Regions from separate parts of the Caulobacter sp. BE254 genome, predicted to be linked through region 1. Evidence: predicted binding sites of a transcription regulator. Region 1 holds the regulator's gene; the other holds the start of a gene.
The links. The regulator HrcA, encoded in region 1, represses chaperone genes, less so after heat shock. The targets are predictions, from matches to a motif close to GTTAGCANTCNNNNNNNNNGANTGCTAAC.
Positions count from the first base shown of each region.

Region 1 (11,689 bases):
TCCTTGGTCTGCGAGCTGAACTTGGGGTCGGGCACCTTGACCGACAGCACGCAGGTCAGGCCTTCGCGGGCGTCCTCGCCCCCGACATTGACCTTCTCCTTCTTGGTGATGCCCGAGCTCTCGGCATAGCCGGTGATGATCCGCGTGAGCGCGCCGCGGAACGCCGACAGGTGCGTGCCGCCATCCCGCTGTGGAATGTTGTTGGTGAAGCACAGCATGTGCTCGTGGTAGCTGTCGTTCCACCAGACAGCCAGGTCGACCTCGACCTTGTCCTTGCGGCCGCGGATGACGATCGGGGTCTTCAGCAGCGGGGTCTTGGCCTTGTCGAGGTGGCGCACGAAGGCCTCGATGCCGCCCTCGTAGTGCAGCTTCTCTTCCCAGGGCTCGGCGTCGCGCAGGTCGCGGAAATAGATTGTCACGCCCGAGTTCAGGAAGGCCAGCTCGCGCAGGCGATGCTCCAGCGTCTTGCGGTCGAACTCGATGAAGGCAAAGGTTTCCAGGCTGGGGAAGAACGTCACCTCGGTGCCGGTCAGGGTCTCGCCGGCCTTGGGACCGTCGGCGCGGACGGGCGAATCGCCGGTCTGGGCCAGCGAGGTCACCGCGTCGCCGCGCTCGAAACGCATCTGGTAGCTGTGGCCGTTGCGGTGGATCTTCAGTTCCAGCCAGTCGCTGAGCGCGTTGACCACCGAGACGCCCACGCCGTGCAGGCCGCCCGAGACCTTGTAGCTGTTCTGGTCGAACTTACCGCCGGCGTGCAGTTGGGTCATGATGACCTCTGCCGCGCTGACGCCCTCGCCCTCGTGGATGTCGACCGGGATGCCGCGGCCGTCGTCGGTGACCGTGACCGAGCCGTCGGCGTTGAGGATCACCTCGACCTTGGTGGCGTGGCCGGCCAGGGCCTCGTCGATGGCGTTGTCGACCACCTCATAGACCATGTGGTGCAGGCCCGAGCCGTCGTCGGTGTCGCCGATGTACATGCCGGGGCGCTTGCGCACCGCGTCCAGGCCCTTGAGCACCTTGATGGAGTCGGCGCTGTATTCGCCGGTCATCACTTCGGGGGCCGACATTTCCGAACCGTCCGCGGTGGTCAGGCGATCGGTGTTGGCGTCGGCTTCAGGGCCTTTGGTCTCTTCGGTCATACGTCTTCCAATGCGGTCAGGCCGAGTTCGCTGACGCGAACGCCGAGAGCCCGACCTTTCAGATGGTCGAACAGCGACTCGTCGGTGCCTGTCAGAAAAGCCTGCAGGCCGAGCGCCGTGATTTCGTCGGCCAGAGCGGCCCGCCTTTTCAGGTCGAGATGCGCGGCGACTTCGTCGAGCAACAATATAGGATTCGGTGCGTCGTTCGCACGCGAAAGTCGCGCCGCCTGGGCCAAAACCAGGTTCAGAATCAGCGCTTTCTGCTCTCCGGTCGAACATTCCGCGGCGGGACGGTCCTTGTCGACGTGGTGGATGGCCAGATCGCCCCGGTGCGGGCCGGTCAGGGCGCGTCCGGCGGCCCCGTCGCGAGGGCGGGCCGCCGCCAGGGCGGCGGCGAGCCGGGCCTCGATTTCGCTGGTCTCGACGCCCTCCAGCGCCAGTCTTTCCCACTCGCCGGTCAGGGCCAGGCGGGCGCGGGGGAAGGGGCGGTCGCCGCGGCCGTCGATCTCGGCCTGCAGGGCCAGCAGGGTGCGGGCCCGGGCTCCTGCCATCAGGGATCCGGCCTGGCCCAAGCGCGCTTCCAGGGCGGTCAGCCAGATGGCGTCGGCCGGCTGGCTGGTCTCGGCCGCGTCGGTCAGCAGCCGCATGCGCTCGCGCTGGGCCTTGTCGTAGGCGTTGGCGTGGCGGGCGTGGTCGGGCTCGCCGGCGAACACTAGGCGGTCGAAGAACTTGCGGCGCTCGCCGGCCGCCTCGAGGAACAGCCGATCCTGGGCCGGGGTCAGCCAGATCGGGCGGACGTGGTCGGCCAGACGGCCTGGGGGCACGGTCTCGCCGTCGATGCGCACGATGCGGCGCGCGGCCCCGGCCAACTCGACGCCCGTGCCCAGGCGGACGGGCTCGTCGTCGCCAGGATCGGTCTGAGGCGCCTGGGCCTCGGCCGCGACCGCCCAGGCCCGCCCCGTCGCTTCGCCCGGCAGGCGGCGGCCGACCTCGGTCAGGCTCGAGCCGCGCAGGCCCTTGCCCGGCGACAGCAGGCTGATGGCCTCCAGCAGGTTGGTCTTGCCCGCCCCGTTGGGTCCGAACAGGTAGACGCTGGCGCCCTCGGGACGCAGCCGCGCGCGCTCGTATGAGCGGAAGTCGGTCAGGGTCAGCGAAAGAAGGGCGGCGCGGCTCACCCGCGCCTTCTAGCCTATTCGGGCCGCAGGTCTAAATCCGTCGATGCGCGGAAACCGGTCAGCCCTGGTCGCGGCGCCGACCGACGCTGGCGTGGGCCATCAGCTGCGGCGGACCGCGCAGCGCGTGGAGCATGTGCGGGGCGCCCAGCAGGACGAGCAGCCAGGCGGCGCCACTGAACGCGACGACGCTCATTCGTTCCCAGATCACGCGCATGGCGGACTCCTTCGGCGAGGATCGCTGGCTAGGCCCGCATCATGGCGGAACTGGGTCGAAGCCGGGCCTACCGCTCCTGGTCGGTGGAGCGCATCAGGATCTCGTTGATGGTCACGTGGGCCGGGCGGGTGACGGCGTAGAGGATGGCGTCGGCGACGTCCTCGGCGGTCAGCTGGCGCATGGCCGCGGCGGCCTCGTTGATGGTGGCCTGGATAGCGTCGACGGCGATGTGGTCGCGCAGCTCGGTGGCGGCCATGCCGGGCGAGATCACCGTGACCCGGATGTTGCTCTTGTGGACTTCCTTGCGCAGGGATTCGGAGAAGCCCAGCACGCCGAACTTGGTGGCCGAATAGGCGGCGGCCAGGGGATTGGAGACGTGGGCGGCGGTCGAGGCGATGTTGACGACATGGCCGTCCTGGCGAGCGGTCATGCCGGGCAGGGCGGCCTGGGTGGCGGCGATCAGGCCCAGCAGGTTGAGCTCGATCATCGACCGCCAACGGGCCAGGTCCGCGCTCGCCACCGGCTCCAGGTACATGACCCCGGCGTTGTTGATCAGGATGTCCAGCTGGCCGAAGGCGGCTTCGGCCTCGCGGACGGCGCGCTGGGCCTGGGCTTCGTCGGTGAAGTCGGCGACGATGACCTTCGCCTGGCCGCCCGCCTCGGTGATCCGCCGGGCCAGGGCTTGCAGGCGGTCCTCGCGCCGCGCCGCCAGGGCGACCTTGACTCCGGCCCGCGCCAGGCCCAGGGCCACGGCCTCGCCGAAACCCGACGACGCCCCGGTGACCAAGGCGGCGCGGCCGCTGATGTCCATGCCCATGGGGAATGCTCCTCGCCGGCGCCGGAATGGCGCCTGGGCGAGGATATGGGGGTCCGGCCCCCGATCGGAAGTCGAGCCTCAGCCGAACTTGTAGCCGCAGAGCTTGTTGCCATCCAGATCGCGGAAATAGGCGAAATAGGCGCCCGGCATGCGCTCTCCGGGCGCGCCCTCGCAGCGTCCGCCCAGTTCCAGGGCCTTGGCGTGGAAGGCGTCGACCGCCTCGCGGCTCTCGAAGTCGAAACCGCCCATCACGCCGTTGCCGACGCAGGCCGGCTGGCCGTCATAGGGGCCGAGCACGCCGAACAGGCCCGTGCCCTTGCCGCGGTAGAGCCGCCCGCCCGACGGGTGCTCGAAGACGCCGCTCATGCCGATCGATCCCAGCAGGGCGTCGTAGAAGGCCTTGGCCTCCTCGAGCCGGTTGGACCCCACCGTCATGTAGCTGACCCTGGCCATGCCCGCCGCCTCCCGTTTTCTTATGCAACGGAGGCTAGCACGGGCGACGACGCCGGCAAGAGGCCACCTTTGGCGCCGGGATTCGCGCGCAAGTCGTCGCAGGAACCGGAAGTTGCTTGCGCGACAAGGTTTCTATGTTCTGAATAGCGGTAACAGACCCTGGGGAGGGGACATGAAACTCAAGGCTTTGGGCGCGTCGCGCCAATGGTGGCAGAACAATCCCGAACTCGGCATCGCGATCGGCTGGGCGGTGATCTGCGGCAGTCTTTGGCTGGCCGTGCGGGTTCTCGGGCTCGCCTGAGGTCGTTGGCGGCGTCCGCGAGCCGACCTGCCTCTAGCGATGGGCGTTCATCTTGAAGCGCGGGATCAGCACGCAACGGGGCTGACCGTCCAGGATCGCCACGCGGGCCGCATAGCGTGACGGCGGCGCGAAATAGTGGCGCTCGCCGCCGGTTTCGACGCCCAGGAAGACAGGCCCCGTGAATTGGCAGACGGGATGCAGGCCCGCTCCATGTTCGTCGGGCCGCCGGGTGCACATCATGTGGCCGACCCGATATTCGAAGCTCGCCCCGTCATACCGCGTGACCTGAGCCGTTCCCCAGGCGCGCTGGTAACTGGCTTGATCCAGGGGCGGGCAGGGCGGGCCTCTAAGGCTCCAGAAGGTCGCCTCGTCCGTCGATGCGTCCTTCTGGGCCAGATAGAACGCGGCGCAGAGGCCCAGCGACGCGGCGATCACGACCCACCCGCCCAGGCTCATGCCGCTGTCGAGGATGTTTCGACGCCCGCGCCGTCCGGCCTCGGCGCTTTGGCTCGAGAGTGGCCCCTTCGGATCGCCCAATCGTCCCCCCGCGTCTTGTGGACACAGTGGGAGGGGACTTTGGGGAGTCCGTCAATCCTGGATTGATTGGCCGAGAGGTTTGAAGTCCGCGGCAAAACGGGCGCACGCGGCGCCCGTTTCCAGAAGATTCGACGCTGGAAGCCCTACACCCGCAGCGGCATCAGCACGTATTTGACGCCCGGATCGGTCGGATCGACCACCAGGGTGGGCGAGGCCGGGTCGGCGAAGCGGAACTCGGCGATCGGGCCGCCGATCTGGCCGCAGACGTCCAGCAGGTAGCGGGCGTTGAAGCCGATCTCGAAGGCTTCGCCGTCGTAGTCGACCTCGACCTCTTCCACCGCCTGGCCGGCTTCCATGTTGCGGACGGTCAAGGTGATGCGGCCGGGCTCGACGGCCAGCTTCACCGACCGGCTCTTTTCGGCCGAGATGGTGGCCACCCGGTCGACGGCCTTGGCGAACAGGTCGTTGTCCAGGGTCAGTATCTTGGCGTTGTCGCGCGGGATGACGCGCAGATAGTCCGGGAAGGCGCCGTCGATGACCTTGGAGGTCAGGGCGGCGCGGCCGAACTCGAAGCGGACCTTCTGGGCCGAGACCTGCAGGTCGACCTGCTCGCCGGCCGATTCCATCAGGCGGCGGGCCTCCTGGATGGTCTTGCGCGGCACGATGATGCCCGGCAGGCCGGCCGCGCCCTCGGGGGCGTCCATCTCGGCCAGGGCCAGGCGGTGGCCGTCGGTGGCCACGGCGCGCAGCTTGGTCACGCCGCCGTCGTTGACGGTGTGCAGGTACAGGCCGTTCAGATAGTAGCGGGTCTCTTCGGTCGAGATCGCGAATCGGGTCTTGTCGATCAGCCGGATCAGCTCGTTGGTGTCGACCGAGATGCGGCCCGACAGGCCGTCGCTGCTCATCACCGGGAAGTCGCCGGCCGGCAGCACCGGCAGGTTGAAGCGCGAGCGGCCGGCCTGGATCACCAGGCGCGGGTCGTCGCCGCTGAAGCTGAGCGAGACGTCCGAGCCGTCGGGCAGCTTGCGGACGATTTCATACAGGGTGTGGGCCGGGGCGGTGATCTGGCCGGGCACGTCGATCTGGGCCAGGCCCTCGTCGATGATCTCCATGTCCAGGTCGGTGGCCGAGAACGACAGGGTGTCGCGATCGGCCGACAGCAGGATGTTCGACAGGATCGGGATGGTGTTGCGGCGCTCAACGACGCTCTGCACGTGACCCAGCGCCTTCAGCAGCGCCGCCCGCTCGATGGTAAGCTTCATATCTCGGTCCAGGTCCCAGGGCCGCCGCCGACAGAGAGAATCCCCCGCGGCCCCGCAATGAATGGACTTGCGACATTAGCGTAATCGCGCCGCTGGGGAAGAGGGGGCGCGCGACGGGGTGCGGCGAAATGCGCGCCCCGTCTTGCAAGGCCGATCCGGCCTAGACGGCCGCGGCGCGCTCGGCCTTGGTCGGCAGGGTCCAGCCCGGGCGGATGAAGTGGCAGGTGTAGCCGTTGGGGATCCGTTCCAGATAGTCCTGGTGCTCGGGCTCGGCCTCCCAGAACGGGCCGGCGGGAGCGACCTCGGTCACCACCTTGCCCGGCCACAGGCCCGAGGCGTCGACGTCCTCGATGGTCTCCTCGGCGACCCGCTTCTGCTCCTCGCTGGTGTAGAAGATCGCCGAGCGGTAGCTGAGCCCGATGTCGTTGCCCTGGCGATTCAGGGTGGTCGGGTCGTGGATCTGGAAGAAGAACTCCAGGATCCGGCGATAGCTGATCACGGCGGGATCGAAGATGATCTCGATCGCCTCGGCGTGGGTCCCGTGGTTGCGATAGGTGGCGTTGGGCACGTCGCCGCCGGAATAGCCGACGCGGGTCTTCAGCACGCCGGGATAGCGGCGCAGCAGGTCCTGGACGCCCCAGAAACAGCCGCCGGCGAGGATCGCGGTCTCGGTGGTCATGGGGTGATGTCCTTTCATCGTCAGCGTGGGCGAGGCTACATGTTGGGCCTGACGGCCGTGCGCGCAAGCGGCGCGGCCTTTTGCTGGAAAGGCTGCCCGTGCCGCGACCCGCCGTGCTGTTCGTTTGTCTTGGAAACATCTGCCGCTCGCCCCTGGCCGAGGCGGCTTTCCGCCAGGAAGCCGCGCGGCGCGGGCTGGACGTCGAGGTCGATTCGGCCGGCACCGGGTCCTGGCACGTCGGCCATCCGCCCGACCGCCGGGCCCAGGCGGTGGCGCTGCGGCGGGGGATCGACATCTCCGGCTATCGCGGACGGCAGGTGACGCCCGACGACTTCCGCCGGTTCACCCACATCGTCGCCCTGGACCGCGCCAACCTGGCGGACCTGAAGGCCCTGCGGCCGGCCGACGCGACGGCCGAGCTGCTGCTGTTGCTGGATGTGGTCGAAGGGCGCCAGGGCAAGTCGGTGGCCGATCCCTACCTTGGCGAGGACGCCGACTTCGACGTGACCTGGGCCGACGCCGTGGCGGGGGCCAAGGGCTTGGCGGACCGGATCGAGGGCAAGGGCTGAGGGCTTGCCCTACACGCTACAGAAGTTGTCATCCCGGAAGCGCGTAGCGCTGTCCGGGATCCAGGTGAACCGCACCGTATCAGCCCAGTCCCCTGGATCCCGGACAGCCTCTGCGAGGCTTCCGGGATGACAACCAAATTGCAGCTCAGGCCGACCTCAAGCCTTCGTGTCGAAGGCCCCGCCGGTATCCGCGTCGGTGTTGGCGTAGGGGTTCGCCGCGCCCGCCGTCGGCTCGGCCGGCGCGTCGGGGCCCTTCGAGCCCTTGGCGGCCACGGCCACCATGGCCGGGCGGACCAGGCGGCCCATCAGCTCGTAGCCGGCCTGCAGCACCTGGATGACGCCGCCGGCCGAGACCTCGTCCGAGGGCTGCTCCATCACCGCCTGGTGCAGGTGGGGGTCGAACTTCTCGCCCTTGCCCGGGTCGATCTTCTTCAGGCCGTTGCGCTCGAAGGCCGCCAGCAGCTCCTTCTCGGTCATCTCGACGCCGATGATGAAGTTGGTCACCGCCGCGTCCTGCGACTCGCGCGGGCTGTGGGCGGTGGCGCGCGACAGGTTGTCGGCCACGCCCAAGAGGTCGCGGGCGAACTTCTGGATCGCGTAGGCGCGGGCGTCGTTCATCTCGCGCTCGGCCCGGCGCTTGGTGTTCTCCGCGTCGGCCGCGTAGCGCAGCGCCTGGTCCTTCAGCGCCGCCACTTCCAGCTTCAGCGCCTCGATTTCCTGCGACGCGTCTTCCCACGAAGCCTGGTCGGTATCGAAAGCCACGTCTTCTGCCGGCGTCTGTTCGTCGGTCATCTCGTCCTCTATCCGTCCATCATCCGGCCAAGCACGCGGGCGGTATAGTCCACCAGCGGGATCACCCGGGCATAGTTTAACCGGGTGGGGCCGATCACGCCGATCGCCCCCAGCACCTTCTGTCGGCCCGTCATATAGGGCGCCGCGATCAGGGAGGAACCCGAAAGCGAAAAGAGTCGCGTTTCGGCCCCGATGAAAATGCGCACGCCCTCGGCGGTCCGCACGTCGTCCAGCAGGCCGATCAGCTGGCCCTTCTGCTCCAGGTCGTCGAACAGCCGCCGCACGCGCTCCAGATCCTCGCGGGCGCTGGTGTCGGCCAGCAGGTTGGCGCGGCCCCGGACGATCAGGGCGCGGTCGGCGTCGTCGCCGCCGCTCCAGGCGGCCAGGCCGTCCTCGACCAAACGCGCCGCCGTCGTATCCAGTTCACGCCGCGCCGCGTCCAGCTCGGCGGCCATCTCGACCTTGGCCTCGTTCAGCGTGCGGCCCCGCAGGCGGGCGTTGAGGAAGTTGGAGGCCTCCTGCAGCGCCGCGGGGGTGACGCCGGCCGCTCGCTTCATCAGCCGGTTCTCGACCGTGCCGTCGTCGAACACCATGATCGCCAGGGCCTGGTCGGCGCCCAGGGCCACGAACTCCACGTGCTTGACCCCGCCCTCGCGGACCGGCGCCACCACCACCCCGGCCCCGCCGGCCAAGCCCGACAGGATGGCGCTGGCCTCGCCCATCGCCTCCTCGAACGAGCGGCCGTGGGCGAACAGCCGCGACTCGATGGTCCGCCGCTCCTCCTCGCCGATGTCGCCCACCTCCAGCAGGCCGTCGACGAACATCCGCAGGCCGGCGTGGGTGGGGATGCGCCCGGCGCTGGTGTGGGGGGCGTCCAGCAGGCCCAACTGGGCCAGGTTCTGCATGGTGTTGCGGATCGAGGCCGGCGACAGCGCCACGCCGCCGCGCGAAATCGTCCGCGAGCCGACCGGTTCGCCGGTCTCGAGATAGGATTCGACCACCCGCCGGAAAATGTCGCGGGCGCGGGCGTCCAGGTCGGTGAGACTGGGAGTCTGAGCGGAAAAACCCGAAAAAAGCTGTGTCATCTAGCCTTCGAACGCGCCCTGGCGGGCTCCCCAGGTTCCGACGGGATTGGACGACCCCGCTGAAGTTAGGATAAGCGGCCCCATCCTATCACGCAAAGCCCCGGAGTTGTTCCATGCGTCCGTCCGAACGCGCCCCCGACCAAACGCGCGAAGTCACGCTGGAGACCGGCGTCAACCGCTATGCCGAAGGCTCGTGCCTGGTCAGCTTCGGCCACACCAAGGTGCTGGTCACCGCCACGGTCGAGGAAAGCGTTCCGGGCTGGATGCGCAACAAGGGCGCCGGCTGGGTCACGGCCGAGTACGGCATGCTGCCCCGGGCCACGCATACGCGCGGTCGCCGTGAAGCGGCCCAGGGCAAGCAGAGCGGCCGCACCCAGGAAATCCAGCGCCTGATCGGCCGCTCCCTGCGCGCCGTGGTCGACATGAAGGCCCTGGGCGAGCGCCAGATCAGCCTGGACTGCGACGTCATCCAGGCCGACGGCGGCACCCGCACCGCCGCCATCACCGGCGCCTGGGTGGCCCTGCGCATCGCCGTCAACTACCTGATCGAGGAAGGCGTGCTGAAGACCGACCCGATCCTGGGCCAGGTGGCGGCCGTCTCATGCGGCGTGTTCAAGGACACTCCGGTGCTGGACCTTGACTACGAGGAAGACAGCCAGGCCGAGGCCGACAGCAACTTCGTGCTGACCAACGCCGGCGACATCGTCGAGATCCAGGCCACCGGCGAGAAGCGCGGCTTCACGCGGGCGGAGTTCGAGCAGCTGTTCGCCCTGGCCGAGAAGGGCATCGGGGAACTGTTCGTCAAGCAGCGGGAAGCGGTTTCGGCGGCGAAGTAGGGCTCGCTCGACCACACCCCGAAATAACAGCCGTCATTCCGGGCCTTGTGCCCGGAACCCCTTTGTCCGTCGCAGGTGCGGGAGTGTGGCGCGCCAGCGCGCCAAGGCGCTTCATCGTCAGCTGAACCAGGGGTTCCGGGCACAAGGCCCGGAATGACGTTGAAAAGTGAGCGCGAGAAACGAAGAGCCTTCAGTCCTCCTCGTGAACCTCACCAGGACCCGGCTCATAGGTCATCAGATCCCCCGGCTGGCAGTCCAGCTCACGGCACAGGGCGTCCAGGGTGGTGAAGCGCACGGCGCGGGCCTTGCCGGTCTTGAGGATCGACAAGTTGGCGATGGTCACGCCGACCCGGTCCGACAGTTCGGTCAGCGACATCCGTCGCTCCAGCAGGATGCGGTCCAGTTGCACGCGGATGGCCATGGGGTTCTTTCGTCTCCGCGTCGTCAGATTGTCAGTTCGGCTTCCCGGCGAAGGCGCGCGCCCTCGCGGAAGACCTCGGCCAGAACGAACACCACCAGGACCGGGAACCAGGCGCTGAGGCTGAACGAGCCGTCGACGATCTTGGTGTCCGGCGCCAGCCACTTGGCCAGGGCGGCGAAGATGTAGTGGCCGATCTCCAGGGCGGCCAGGACCAGGCCCACCACCCGCAGGCGGCGGACATTGTCCGGATGGAACGGATCGCCGGCGGTCAGGGTGGAGAACACCCGCCGCAGGCGCTCGACGATCACCATCCAGCCGCCGGACAGCAGCGCCCAGGCGCCCAGGGCGCCGGCGAACAGCGGGCCCTTGCTGATCAGCTCGTCGATCGCGCTGCCGATGTGCAGTTTCGAGGTGATCAGTTCGGGATTGAAGCTGAGCAGCAGCACCGCGACCGTGAAGATCGCCAGCAGGCTGACCCAGACCCACAGGCCCACATAGATCACGTCCAGAATGATCTTCAGGAAACTCGATACCGAGCCAGGCCCCAAGGCGCGCATCCGCTCTTCCCCTCACGCAGAAACGCCGACCATGCCCCGGCGGATCGGGACCGGTCAAAGGCGAGCTGGACCTCGGGTCAGAACGTCTTGATCGCGAAGGTCACGGCGGCCAGCGGCAGACCGGCGATCAGCGTCAGCGTGGCCATGCGGGTGGCGACGGCGTCGACGATGCGGATCAGTCTGGCGGCGGACATGGCGGGCCTTCGGGTCGGGTGCGGGACCGCGCCGGCATGGCGTGTCTCCCAGGTTCCGAAGATAGGGGCCGATTCCGCCAGCGCCAATGTCGCTTATCGATAAACGATATTAAACTTTAGCAATGATCGCGCTCACCGAACGGATTACGCCAGGTGTGGCGCCGTGGCCACCATCGCGCTCCGGCGACTGGCCGTTTCGTACCAGGCCGCCAGGTTCGGGCGGCCCTCGCGCCAGTTCATCACCTGGCGGACGTCCAGGTAGGCCAGCTGGGCGGCGACCGCGATCTCGCCGATCTCGAAGCGGTCGGACGGCGGCGTCTGGCGCTCCAGCAGGTCGAGGGCGGCGACCAGGGCGGCGGCCTGGCGGTCGAACAGATCCTGGCGGTGCGGACCCTCGCGCAGGCGCTCGCGGACGATGGCCAGGGCCGCGTCGCCCATGCCGTCGGCCATGGCCTGGACGGTCAGGGCGGCCCAGCGGGCGGGACCTGCGGCGGGGGTCAGGGCTCTGCCGGCCAAGTGCTCCAGATATTCGCAGATCACCGGCGAGTCGAAGATCGGCGCCCCGTCCTGCGTCAGCAGCACGGGGATCTTCGACAGCGGATTGATCGCTCGCACGCTCTCGTCGGTGTAGGGACTGACCACCACCAGCGCCAGCCGA
Region 1 is NZ_JAVDWJ010000008.1:82,810-94,498, reverse strand. It holds gene gyrB (DNA topoisomerase (ATP-hydrolyzing) subunit B) at 1-1,139, opposite strand, end outside; gene recF (DNA replication/repair protein RecF) at 1,136-2,314, opposite strand; gene J2X41_RS15690 (hypothetical protein) at 2,373-2,528, opposite strand; gene J2X41_RS15685 (SDR family NAD(P)-dependent oxidoreductase) at 2,596-3,345, opposite strand; gene J2X41_RS15680 (VOC family protein) at 3,424-3,798, opposite strand; gene J2X41_RS15675 (hypothetical protein) at 3,971-4,099, shown strand; gene J2X41_RS15670 (hypothetical protein) at 4,133-4,555, opposite strand; gene dnaN (DNA polymerase III subunit beta) at 4,780-5,898, opposite strand; gene msrA (peptide-methionine (S)-S-oxide reductase MsrA) at 6,059-6,577, opposite strand; gene J2X41_RS15655 (low molecular weight protein-tyrosine-phosphatase) at 6,676-7,146, shown strand; gene grpE (nucleotide exchange factor GrpE) at 7,303-7,938, opposite strand; gene hrcA (heat-inducible transcriptional repressor HrcA) at 7,947-9,023, opposite strand; gene rph (ribonuclease PH) at 9,137-9,859, shown strand; gene J2X41_RS15635 (helix-turn-helix transcriptional regulator) at 10,050-10,280, opposite strand; gene J2X41_RS15630 (DUF2975 domain-containing protein) at 10,304-10,837, opposite strand; gene J2X41_RS15625 (glutathione S-transferase N-terminal domain-containing protein) at 11,176-11,689, opposite strand, start outside.

Region 2 (11,689 bases), on a different contig from region 1:
CTTGCTGGGCCACGCCGACATCGCCACCACCCAGATCTACACCCACGTGGCCGGCGACCACCTGGCGGAGGTGGTGAAGACCAAGCACCCGCTGGGGCGAAAGGGTTAGGTTCTGTGGGCAGTAGACGTTGAAGGACGCGATGCGGTGCGTCCTTCGAGGCTTCGCTTCGCTACGCACCTCAGGATGAGGAGCATTGTTGCTGAATTCCTCATCCTGAGGCGCCCTCCGACGGAGGGTCTCGAAGGACGCACGGCGCTTCCCGATCCAAACAGCTCAACCAGCCACAACGCCTAGCCGTCCGCCCCGTCCACGTGCAGCGCGAAGCCGGTCGCGCCGGGGGGCTCCAGGCCTGGCTTGAGCGTCATGCTCGGGATCAGGTAGTCGCCGCCGTTCTGCCGCCGATAGGGGATGGGCGGGGTGGTCGCCAGCGTCCGCATCCGCTCGCGCAGGCGCTCGGCGACAGGCTCGAAGCCGGCCCCGTCGAGGCGGTCGACCCTGCAGGCCACGAACGGCGGCAGCACGTCGTAGCCGGGATAGTAGAGGATCCCGTGGTTGATCGGAAACAGCAGGTCGTCGATCGGGCCATTCACTCCGCGGGCGGAATAGTGCTCCTCCCAGCCGCCGGCGGTGACGATCAACATGGCGCGTTTCCCCGCCAGGGTTCCCTCGCCGTAGCGGTCGCCCCATCGTGTGTCGCTGTGCTCGCCGACGCCATAGGCGAAGCCGTAGGCGTAGACCCGGTCGACCCAGCCCTTGAGGATCGCCGGCATGGCGAACCACCACAGGGGGAACTGGAGGATCAGGACGTCGGCCCACAGCAGCTTCTCCTGCTCGGCCCTGACGTCCGCGGTCAGACCGCCGGCGGCGAAGGCCTCGCTGGAGGCCGCGGCGGGCTTGAAGCGCGCGTCCGGCGCCAGGACGGGGAAGTCGGCGCGGTCGACCTGCGACTTCCAGCCGTCGGCATAGAGGTCGGTCACCCGCACCTCGTGGCCCTGGGCCTTCAGCTCCTGAACGGCGACGTCGCGGAGCGCGCCGTTGAGCGAGCGGGGTTCGGGATGGGCGAAGACGAGCAGGACTTTCATGGGGCAGCGATCCTTGGGGTGGAAATCGACCCTCCAGGTAGGCGGTGTCGTCATGATCCGGTATGTGTCGGGAATGCATAGGATCATGCCGAAAAATGGATAGGTCCGACGTCACGCTGGAGCGCATGCGCACCTTCGTCCGGGTGGCCGAGCGGGGAAGCCTGTCCGCCGTCGCCCGGGAGCAGGGCGTCGGTCAGTCGACGGTCACCCGGCACCTGCGGGAACTGGAGGAGGCCGTCGGCGCGCCCCTGCTCAGCAGGACCACCCGGCGGGTCGCCATGACCGAAGAAGGCGCGCGCTATTACGCCCACTGCGTCCAGATCCTGCGGCTGGTCGAGCAGGCGGCGGACGAGGCGCGCGGCGCGCGCGGCGCGCCGGCCGGCACGATCCGGATCTCGTGCACGGCCGCCCTCGGGGTGTTGCACGTCAGCCGGCTGATCTTCGCGTTCCAGGACCTGTATCCCGACATCGGGATCGACCTTGGGCTCACCGACGAGCGCATCGACCTGGTGCGGGAGGGCGTCGACGTCGCGCTGCGCCTGGGGCCGCTCGCCGACAGTTCCATGAAGCTGCGGGCGCTGGGCCAGTCTCGGCGCCTGCTGGCGGCGTCGCCGGACTACCTGGCGGCGCGGGGCCGGCCGGCCGTGCCGGCGGACCTGTCCGGCCACGAGGGCGTGCGGATGTCGAACGTGGCGGGCAGCGAGACGCTGGTCCTGCGGGGACCGAACGGCCAGCACCATGCGACGCCGTTCGGGGGGCGTCTGCGGGTCGACCACGGGCTGGCCGCGCGCGAGGCCCTTGTCGCCGGACGCGGCGTGGCGCCCGCCCATCGGTGGCTGGTCGACGACCTGCTGGCGGCGGGCCGGCTGGAGGCGGTGCTGCCGGACTACGCGCCGCCGCCGGTCCCGCTAAACATGCTGATCGTCCCCGAACGGGCGGGCGTCGCCCGGGTCCGGCTGCTGGTCGACTTCCTCGCCGCGCGGATCGGCGAGGTCCCGGGGATCGAGAAGACCCGGCCGGAGCGCTAGGCGGCGCCGCGCGGTTTTGATTTGGCCGCGCGCCCTGCTAAGCACCCCCACCTTTCAGGAGAAGAACGACATGTCGGACGAAACCCGCGACAGCAACGGTGCGATCCTGGCCGACGGCGACAACGTCACCCTGATCAAGGACCTCAAGGTCAAGGGCTCGGGCGGCGTGACGCTGAAGCGCGGGACCCTGATCAAGAACATCCGCCTGACCGGCGACACCGACGAGATCGAGGCCAATGTCGAAAAGGTGCGCGGCCTGGTGCTGCGGACCGAGTTCGTGAAGAAGGCCTAGGGGCGAAAGCCCCCTCAGTCGCTCCGCGACAGCTCCCCCGGAGGGGAGCATCTGAGCGCGGATAGATCCTCCCCTTTTGGGGCAGGGCTATCGACTATGGCCAAAAGCGACTGTCATCGCGGACGAGCGGCAGCGCGAAGATCCGGGATCTGGGCGTGAGCTCAGAGCTTGCGGCGGTCCCGGATCGGCGCTCGGCGTCGCCGGGCTTGTCCAGGACGACAGGTTTTTTAGAGCCAATCCATAGGCGACAGCCTTGCGGCCGGTGGGGAGGGGGCGCCAATCCGGCGGGTGGCCTCGCTTCAGAGCTTCGGCGGCGCCGTCACGTCCGGTCCGGTCGGGGCCGGGACGCGGCGGGCCGAGGTGATGGGCACGGGCGGGTCGAGGATCTGGCCTTTCATCACCGGATTGATCGCCTTGCCGGGCGTCGGCAGGGCCAGGATCTTCTTGGCCACGTCCATGCCCTGGACCACGCGGCCGAAGGCGGCGAAGCCGAGGTTGTCGCCGGTGGCGGCCGGATTGGCGTCCAGATACGGCGCGTCGCCGATGCAGATGAAGAAGTCCGAGGTGGCCGTGCCCGGCGCGGTGCGGGCGATCGAGACCGTCCCGTCGACGTGCTTGAGGCCGGTCTGGCTGGTCGGCTCGTGGGCGACCGGCGGCAGGGCGCCGACGTTCTGCAGCCCGCCCTGGATCAGGCCGTAGTCCACCGCCCCCGGGGCCCGCGAGGCCCGGAAGAAGGTCGCTTTGTCGTAGAGCTTCCTGTCGACATAGCGCAGGAAGTTGGCGGTGGTGATCGGCGCCTGGGCCACGGCCAGCTGGATGACGATCCGGCCCTGCGGGGTGTCGAGGGCGACATAGACGGGAGGCTTGGGGGCGGGGGCCGGGGTCACCTGGGCGGCGGCCGGGAAGGCGGCCAGCAGGCCGGCGCCGACCAGGATCTCGCGGCGGAGGAGGGGGCGTTGGGTCATGGGGGTGAGACTAGCGTAGTCCCGCATCGTTCTTCCACCGTCATCCCGGGCCTTGTGCCCGGGACCCCTCTGTCAGCCGCAAGGGCAGGGGTGTGGCGCGGCTAGCGCGCCAAGGCGTTTCACCGTCAGCTGAACCAGGGGTCCCGGGCACAAGGCCCGGGATGGCGGCTGAAAGAGGGATGAGCGATCTCTCTAAAACCTAAACCAGCATCCCGTGCCCGCGCAGCACCACCAGCCGGCCGGCGTTGAAGAACGGCAGGGACAGGGTGACGGCGATCATAATCTCGAAGACCAGGCTGCCCAGGTTAAAGCGGCCGCGCGCCTTGTCGACCAGGGCCGAGACCGCCCGGCCCAGGGCCGCGCCGGCCCAGGCCATGGCCAGGGCGAAGGCCATGGCCGCCCCGACATGCGACTGGTAGCCCAGGAACAGGGCCGCGGCGGCGTGCGACAGGATCAGCAGGCCGCCCAGGGCCCGGCCCTCGGTCTTGCCCGCGATCCGGGCGCTCGCGGCGGGCTCGTCGCCTTCGCCGGCGTCGTCGTCCAGGGCGGTCAGGCCGAGGACCGCGCCGGGCCGGACCAGGGTCAGGCCGCCCAGCACCCCGCCGATCACGCAGGCGATCATCGCCAGGACGAGGGCAAGGCCGTAGCTCGAAATCGTCACGCCGATCTGGTCTCCAACCGCTGGGTCCTGGGGCGCCTAGGCAGGCGCATGGCAGACGGCCTCGACATTGCGGCCGTCCGGGTCGAGCACGAAGGCTCCATAGTAGTTGGGGTGATAATGCGGCCGAACCCCGGGAGGCCCATTGTCCGTGCCCCCGGCCGCCAGGGCCGCGGCGTGGAAGGCGTCGACCTGGGCCCGGGTCGCGGCGACGAAGGCGATGTGCATGGGGCCGGTCAGGGTCTCGCCGCCGCCGATCCAGAAGCTGGGCTTGCCCGCCTGGATGTCCCGGCCGTCGGCGCGAGGGCCATAGCCGAGATAGGCGTGGGCGCCGGTCTCCTCGGCGCTGACGCTCATCACCACGTCGACGCCCAGCGGCGCGAAGGCGGCGTCGTAGAAGGCCTTGGAGGCGTCCAGGTCGCGCACGGTCAGTCCGACATGGTCGATCATCAGCGCACCCTGACCTTGAACACCACCTTGCGGTCGCCGGGCTTGTCCGGCTCCCACGGGCGCTTGAACGTGAAGGCCAGGTCGGTCCGGCCGCGTCCGGCGGCCTGGTAGCTGTAGACGGTGGTCAGCCGCCCGCCGGGCAGGCCGGGGGAGGCGGCGACGTCCTGGCTGGAGCCGCCGCTCAGCACCAGGGGCGAGGCCTCGCGGTCCAGCCGCCACGCGTAGCCGGTCCCGGCGTTCGACGACAGCCGCACTTCCAGGGCCTGGCCGCGCGCCAGCTCGACCGGGCCGGCGTCGGCCTCGGTGACGACCCGCGGCGCGGGCGGCGCGGCAGTGGCGCAGGCGGCCAGCCCGGCCGAAAGGGTCAGAAGGCCGATCACGGCCAGGGCCGGGGCCAGGTTCGAGGAGTTCATCGTCTTCATGCCGCCGTCTTCCTCCCTATCTATGTCCGTCGCCGGATCGCCGCCGCCCCTCGGGCGGGTTTCGCCCACAGGAAATCGGCGACCGTCGTCCTTGACTCCCCCCGCCGCCGGTCCTAACTCCAGCCCGGCGTTGGCACTCGATGGGAGCGACTGCTAACAGCGACGCTCCCCGCTTGCCGACGGACCTTAAATGAAACCGTCCCGACGGAGAACGAGTCATGAAATTTCGCCCTCTCGGCGACCGCGTCCTGGTGAAGCGTGTCGAAGAAGAAACCAAGACCAAGGGCGGGATCATCATCCCCGACACCGCCAAGGAAAAGCCGCAGGAAGGCGAAGTCGTCGCCGTCGGCCCCGGCGCCCGCAACGACAAGGGTGACATCGTCGCTCTCGACGTGAAGGCCGGCGACCGCATCCTGTTCGGCAAGTGGTCCGGCACCGAAGTGAAGGTGGACGGCCAGGATCTGCTGATCATGAAGGAAAGCGACGTCCTGGGCATCGTCGAGGCCTAAGGCCCGACCGCTCGACCGCTTTCGACCCCAAGTTTCTCTTTTAGAAGGGCTCTCAAATGGCCGCTAAAGACGTCTATTTCTCCTCCGACGCGCGCGACAAGATGCTGCGCGGCGTCAACATCCTCGCCAACGCGGTGAAGGTGACCCTGGGCCCCAAGGGCCGCAACGTCGTGATCGAAAAGTCGTTCGGCGCCCCGCGCTCGACCAAGGACGGCGTCTCGGTCGCCAAGGAAATCGAACTGGCTGACAAGTTCGAGAACCTCGGCGCGCAGATGATCCGCGAAGTCGCGTCCAAGACCAACGACAAGGCCGGCGACGGCACCACCACCGCCACCGTGCTGGCCCAGGCCATCGTCCAGGAAGGCCTCAAGTCGGTCGCCGCCGGCATGAACCCGATGGACCTGAAGCGCGGCATCGACAAGGCCGTCCACGTCGTCGTCGACTCCATCAAGGCGTCGTCGAAGAAGGTCACCACCAACAACGAGATCGCCCAGGTCGGCACCATCTCGGCCAATGGTGACAAGGACGTCGGCGAGATGATCGCCAAGGCCATGGACAAGGTCGGCAACGAAGGCGTCATCACCGTCGAGGAAGCCAAGACCGCCGAGACCGAACTCGACGTCGTCGAAGGCATGCAGTTCGACCGCGGCTACCTGTCGCCGTACTTCATCACCAACGCCGACAAGATGGAAGTCCAGCTCGAAGAGCCGCTCATCCTGCTGTTCGAAAAGAAGCTGTCGTCGCTGCAGCCGCTGCTGCCGGTGCTGGAAGCCGTTGTCCAGTCGGGCCGTCCGCTGGTGATCATCGCCGAGGACGTCGAGGGCGAAGCCCTGGCCACCCTGGTGGTCAACAAGCTGCGTGGCGGCCTGCGCGTCGCCGCCGTCAAGGCTCCGGGCTTCGGCGATCGCCGCAAGGCCATGCTGGAAGATATCGCCATCCTGACCGGCGCCCAGGTCGTCAGCGAAGACCTCGGCATCAAGCTCGAGAACGTCTCGCTCGACATGCTGGGCAAGGCCAAGAAGGTCTCGATCACCAAGGACGACACCACCATCGTGGACGGCGTCGGTGAGAAGTCGGCCATCGAGGCCCGCATCTCGCAGATCAAGAAGCAGATCGAGGACACCACCTCGGACTACGACAAGGAAAAGCTGCAAGAGCGTCTGGCCAAGCTGGCCGGCGGCGTCGCGGTCATCCGCGTCGGCGGCTCGACCGAAGTCGAGGTGAAGGAAAAGAAGGACCGCGTCGACGACGCCCTGAACGCGACCCGCGCGGCCGTGGAAGAAGGCATCGTCCCGGGCGGCGGCGTGGCTCTGCTGAAGGCTTCCAAGGCCCTGGCGACCCTGGTCGGCGACAATGACGACCAGACCGCCGGCATCGCCATCGTCCGTCGCGCCCTGCAGGCTCCGATCCGCCAGATCGCCGAGAACGCCGGCGTCGAAGGCTCGATCGTGGTCGGCAAGGTCCTCGAAAGCGACTCGGCCACCTTCGGCTTCAACGCCCAGACCGAGCAGTATGTCGACCTGATCACCGACGGCGTCATCGACCCCGCCAAGGTGGTCCGCACCGCCCTGCAGGACGCCGCCTCGGTGGCCGGCCTGCTGATCACCACCGAAGCCGCCATCGTCGAGGCGCCCAAGAAGGGCGGCGGCGCCGGGGGCCCTCCCGGCGGCGGCATGGGCGGCATGGGCGACATGGACTTCTAAGGAAGTCCGGTCAGCTCAGCTGAACGAAATGAGAGGGGCGGGGCCGCAAGGTCCCGCCCTTTTTCTTTTGGCGGCGACCTTGGCTATCGCCCCAGCGCCCGACGGCGCTCCCAGGCGACCAGGATATCGAGGAAGGCCGTGACCCGGGCGCGGCGAAAGCGGGTGGCGGGCGTGACGGCGTAGATCCCGCCGCTCTCGAGGCTCCAGGCCGGCAGCACGCGCGCCAGGCGGCCGCTGGCCAGATCGGCCTGGACCGCATAGTCCGGCAGGACCGAGAGGCCGACGCCGGCCCGCACCGCTTCCAGGACCCCCAGGGTGGCGTCGATGGCCAGCGCCGCCGATGCCCGCACCGACCGCTGCTGGCCTTCGCCGTTGGAAAAGGTCCAGCCCAGCGGGTCGCGCAGGACGCTGTTGGCGACGAAGGGCAGGTCAGCGACCTGGCCGGGCTCGGCGTCGTCGTCTAGGCGGGCCGCGAGGGCCGGGCTGGCGACCAGGATCTGCTGGAACGATCCGATCCGCCGGGCCCGCAAGGCGCTGTCGGTCAGCCAGCCGACCCGGATCGCCAGTTCCATGTCCTTCTCGACCGGGTCCAGGGTCCGGTCGCTGATCACCAGGTCGGCGGTGCAGGCGGGAAACCGCCGGTGGAACTCGGCGATCGCCGGAACGACGACGGCGACGCCGTAGTCGAAGGGCGCGGTCAGCCGCAGCATGCCGGTCGGCGCGCGGTCGTCGGCCTCGAGACCGTCGAAGGCCTCCTGGGCCTCGGACAGCACGCGGGCGCAACGTTCGTAGAAGGCGCGGCCCTCCTCGGTCGGCCGCACGCTGCGGGTGGTGCGGACCAGCAAGGTGGTCTCGAACGCGCGCTCGAGCTTGGCGACCTGTTGGCTGACCACCGCCTTGGTGATGCCCAGCCGATCGGCCGCCGCCGTGAACGAGCCGGTTTCGACCACCTCGGCGAAATAGGCCATGCGCTTGAGATTGTTGAGGCCGCGATCGGCGCCGTCCCGGTGATTGTATGTCTGTGACATACGATCAGTGTATTTTCCCGACCTTCGCAGCGCAATCGGCCGGGCGCATCCTGCGGGCGGATCAGGAGCCCCCTCATGCCCACCCGGAGACTGATGATGACGATGATCACAGGCGGCGCCGCCGCAACCCTCGCCGGCCAAGGCGACGCCTTGGCCGCCGGCGTCACGCTCGACTGGAAGGCCTTCCCCGCCGGGGAGACCGGCTTCTTCCGCGCGCCGGTCCTGGTCTGGGGCCCCAAGGAGGCCGTGCTGATCGACGGCGGCTTCACCCTGCCCGACGGCCAGGCGCTGGCCGACGCCGTCAAGGCCACCGGCCGCCAGCTGACGACCGTCTATGTCAGCCAGAGCGACCCGGACTATTATTTCAGCCTGGGTCCGATCAAGGCCGCTTTCCCCGACGCCAAGGTGATCGCGGCTTCGGACACCATCGCGGCGATCCAGGCCAGCGTCGAGAAGAAGCTGGCCACCTGGGGTCCACAACTGGGCGACAACGGTCCCAAGACCCTGGCCGACATCGTCATGCCGACCGCCTTCGACGGCGACCACCTGACGGTCGACGGCCAGGCCCTCCAGATCGTCCCGGCCCAGGGCCTGGCCAATCGCCGCTACCTCTGGGCGCCGTCACTTTCGGCGATCTTCGGCGGCGTGCTGGTGTTCTCCGGCGTCCATGTCTGGACCGCCGACACCGCCGGCGCCGAGGCCCGCGCCGCCTGGGTCGCGCAGCTGGACGCCATGCTGGCCCGCAAGCCGGCCGTGGTCGTGCCGGGCCACATGACGCCCGCGGCGCCGACCGGCCCGGCGGCGCTGATCTACACCCGCGACTATCTGCTGGCCTTCGAGCAGGAACTGGCCAAGGCCAAGGACTCCGCGGCCCTGATCGCGGCGATGACCGCCCGCTATCCCGACGCCGGCATGGGCGTGGCCCTGCAGATCGGCGCCAAGGTCGCCACCGGCGAAATGAAGTGGGGCTGAGATGGCCGCCAACAAGGACGTCATACGCGGCACCTACGAGGCCTCGCCGGCCCAGAAAGGCGAGCGACTGCGGGCGGCGCTCGCGCCCGACGCGTCCTGGACCGAAGCGGCCGGCTTTCCCAATGCCGGGACCTATGTCGGCTTCGACGCCATCGCGGCCGGCGTCTTCGAGCGCCTGGCTGCCGAGTGGATCGACTACCGCGCCGAGGCGCACACCTATCTCGAGGACGGCGACCACGTCGCCGCCTTCGGGGTCTATTCGGGAACCTACCGCGCCACCAGCAAGGCCATGACCGCGACCTTCGCCCACCTCTATACGTTCAAGGACGGCCAGATCGTCCGCATGGAGCAGGTGGTGGACAGCGCCATGGCCCTGCGGGCGATGGACCCCCGCGTCTGAGCCTCGGTCCTGGCGAGGCGAGCCTGTTCACCGGTTCCCGCCCCGCTTGTGGATAACCGATCACGGTCGCGTTAACCCGTGCAGCGAAAGCGCGGCGAAGCTCGTTTCTGACTCCGCGGACGCAGGAGGCGTCCAGGAGGCTGGTCATGGCGAGACACGAGATCCACCATTTCCGTAACCGGCGTACCCCCAAGGCCGTCTACATCGTTCTGGGCCTGGCCCTGTGGCTGACCCTGGGCCTGGTCAGCCAGGCGGCGTTCCAGGTGCTGGGCTAGCGCAAGGCGACGCTTGAGCCGTCGCGGGAAATCGCTACACCCGTCCCATGTTCCGCCAGCGCCCCGACGCCGATCTGATTGTTCAAGGCTGGGTGGTCGGCGTGATGGTCGAGGTGGCCGGCGAACGGCTGCCCGTCCGCCACTACTTCGCCGTCGGCAAGCCCGACCGCGCCCAGGCCGAATGGGCGGCGGTCGACCTGGCCATGCAGGCCGGCCCCGTCGCCTCCAGCCCGTCGGGCGGCCGCGAGCCCGTCGAGGCCCTGCGCGAGGTCGTCGCCTTCAAGATGCGCGAGCTGGGCCTGAGGCCTGGCGAGGCGCGGGCCCTGGGCGACAAGTTCCCGCGCCGGTGGTTGCCGGCTTAGCGGCGGATCAAGATCCAGGCCCACGGGGACCGAAAACCTCGTCCTTCGACAGGCTCAGGATGAGGTTTTCTACCGCCGGGCTCCGTGAATGGTCCTCATCCTGAGCTTGTCGAAGGACGAGGACCACGCACGGCGTTGAATGTCGATCGGTCCTGGCGCACGCGTTCGGGATGACAACTTGGAGGCGGTGCGCCATCCTCCGCCCCGAACAAGCGTTGGAGGGGTGAATGTCACGCAAGCTGTGGGCCGCGCTGGGCCTGGTCTCCATGCTGGGCCTGGGCGCGGCCGCCTGCGCCCAGCCAGCCCCCGCCGGTCCGGTCGCGCCGAACGACTACGCCCAGGACGAAAACTGGCTGTGCCGGCCCGGCCGCGACGACGCCTGCGCCGCCGACCAGACCGCCACGGTGGTCCAGGCCGACGGCTCGACCCGCGTCGAGCCGTTCAAGGCCGATCCCGACGCCCCAATCGACTGCTTCTACGTCTATCCCACGGTCTCCAGCGACCCCGGCGGCAACAGCGACATGACGCCGGACTTGCCGGAAAAGGCGGTGGCCGACCAGCAGTTCGCCCGCTTCGGCCAGGTCTGCAGGCTGTACGCTCCCAGCTACCGCCAGGTGACCATCGCGGCCCTGCGCAAGGTGATGATGGGCCAGGCCTCGAACGGCGATGGCGAGCTGGCCTATGCCGACGTGCTGGCCGCCTGGAAGGATTACCTGGCCCGGGACAACCACGGCCGAGGCGTGGTGCTCATCGGCCATTCGCAGGGTTCGCGCATCCTGCTGCGGCTGATCAAGGAGGAGATCGACGGCAAGCCGGCGCAGAAGCAGCTGGTCTCGGCCCTGATCCTGGGCATGAACACCCCGGTCGACCCGGCCACGGACGCCTATGGCTCGCTGCCCTTGTGCCGCAAGGCCGGCCAGACCGGCTGCGTGATCTCCTATGTCTCATTCCGCGCCGACAGCCCGCCGCCGGCCAGCAGCAAGTTCTTCGGCAAGGTCGCCGAGCCGGGGATGAAGGCCGCCTGCGTCAACCCCGCGGCCCTGGCCGGCGGCTCGGCGCCGCTGCGCAGCTATTTCGCCGACCACACGATCATGGGCACGGCCATGCGCCCGGCCACGGTCTGGACCAAGGACGCGACGGTCTCGACGCCGTTCGTCGAACTGCCGGGCCTGGTCTCGGCCGAGTGCGTCAGCCAGGGCGCCTTCGACTACCTGGCCGTCACGGTCCACCCCGACAAGGCCGACCCCCGCGCCGACAACATCCCCGGCGACCTGCTGGTGCTGGGCCAGCCGCTGAAGGACTGGGGGCTGCACCTGGTGGACGTCAACCTGACCATGGGCGACCTGGTGGCGGTGGTGGGGGAGCAGGCTAAGGCCTACGCGGCGAAATAGGTTGCGCTGGATCCCAAATCTTTGTCATCCCGGAAGCCTCGCAGAGGCTGTCCGGGACCCAGGGGACTGGGCGGATGCGGTGCGGTTCACCTGGGTCCCGGACAGCGCTGCGCGCTTCCGGGATGACAACCCTTGTTGAGCGTTGAAGAGG
Region 2 is NZ_JAVDWJ010000003.1:228,198-239,886, reverse strand. It holds gene J2X41_RS07905 (tyrosine recombinase) at 1-109, shown strand, start outside; gene J2X41_RS07900 (NAD(P)H-dependent oxidoreductase) at 292-1,083, opposite strand; gene J2X41_RS07895 (LysR family transcriptional regulator) at 1,179-2,111, shown strand; gene J2X41_RS07890 (alkylphosphonate utilization protein) at 2,182-2,403, shown strand; gene J2X41_RS07885 (peptidylprolyl isomerase) at 2,703-3,368, opposite strand; gene J2X41_RS07880 (DUF4345 family protein) at 3,568-4,023, opposite strand; gene J2X41_RS07875 (VOC family protein) at 4,066-4,476, opposite strand; gene J2X41_RS07870 (protease inhibitor I42 family protein) at 4,476-4,898, opposite strand; gene groES (co-chaperone GroES) at 5,117-5,407, shown strand; gene groL (chaperonin GroEL) at 5,464-7,110, shown strand; gene J2X41_RS07855 (LysR family transcriptional regulator) at 7,194-8,138, opposite strand; gene J2X41_RS07850 (MBL fold metallo-hydrolase) at 8,214-9,110, shown strand; gene J2X41_RS07845 (nuclear transport factor 2 family protein) at 9,112-9,510, shown strand; gene J2X41_RS07840 (hypothetical protein) at 9,657-9,785, shown strand; gene J2X41_RS07835 (hypothetical protein) at 9,833-10,147, shown strand; gene J2X41_RS07830 (DUF3089 domain-containing protein) at 10,375-11,538, shown strand.
Region 2: the regulator HrcA is predicted to act here: its motif matches at 5,028-5,056, upstream of groES (co-chaperone GroES).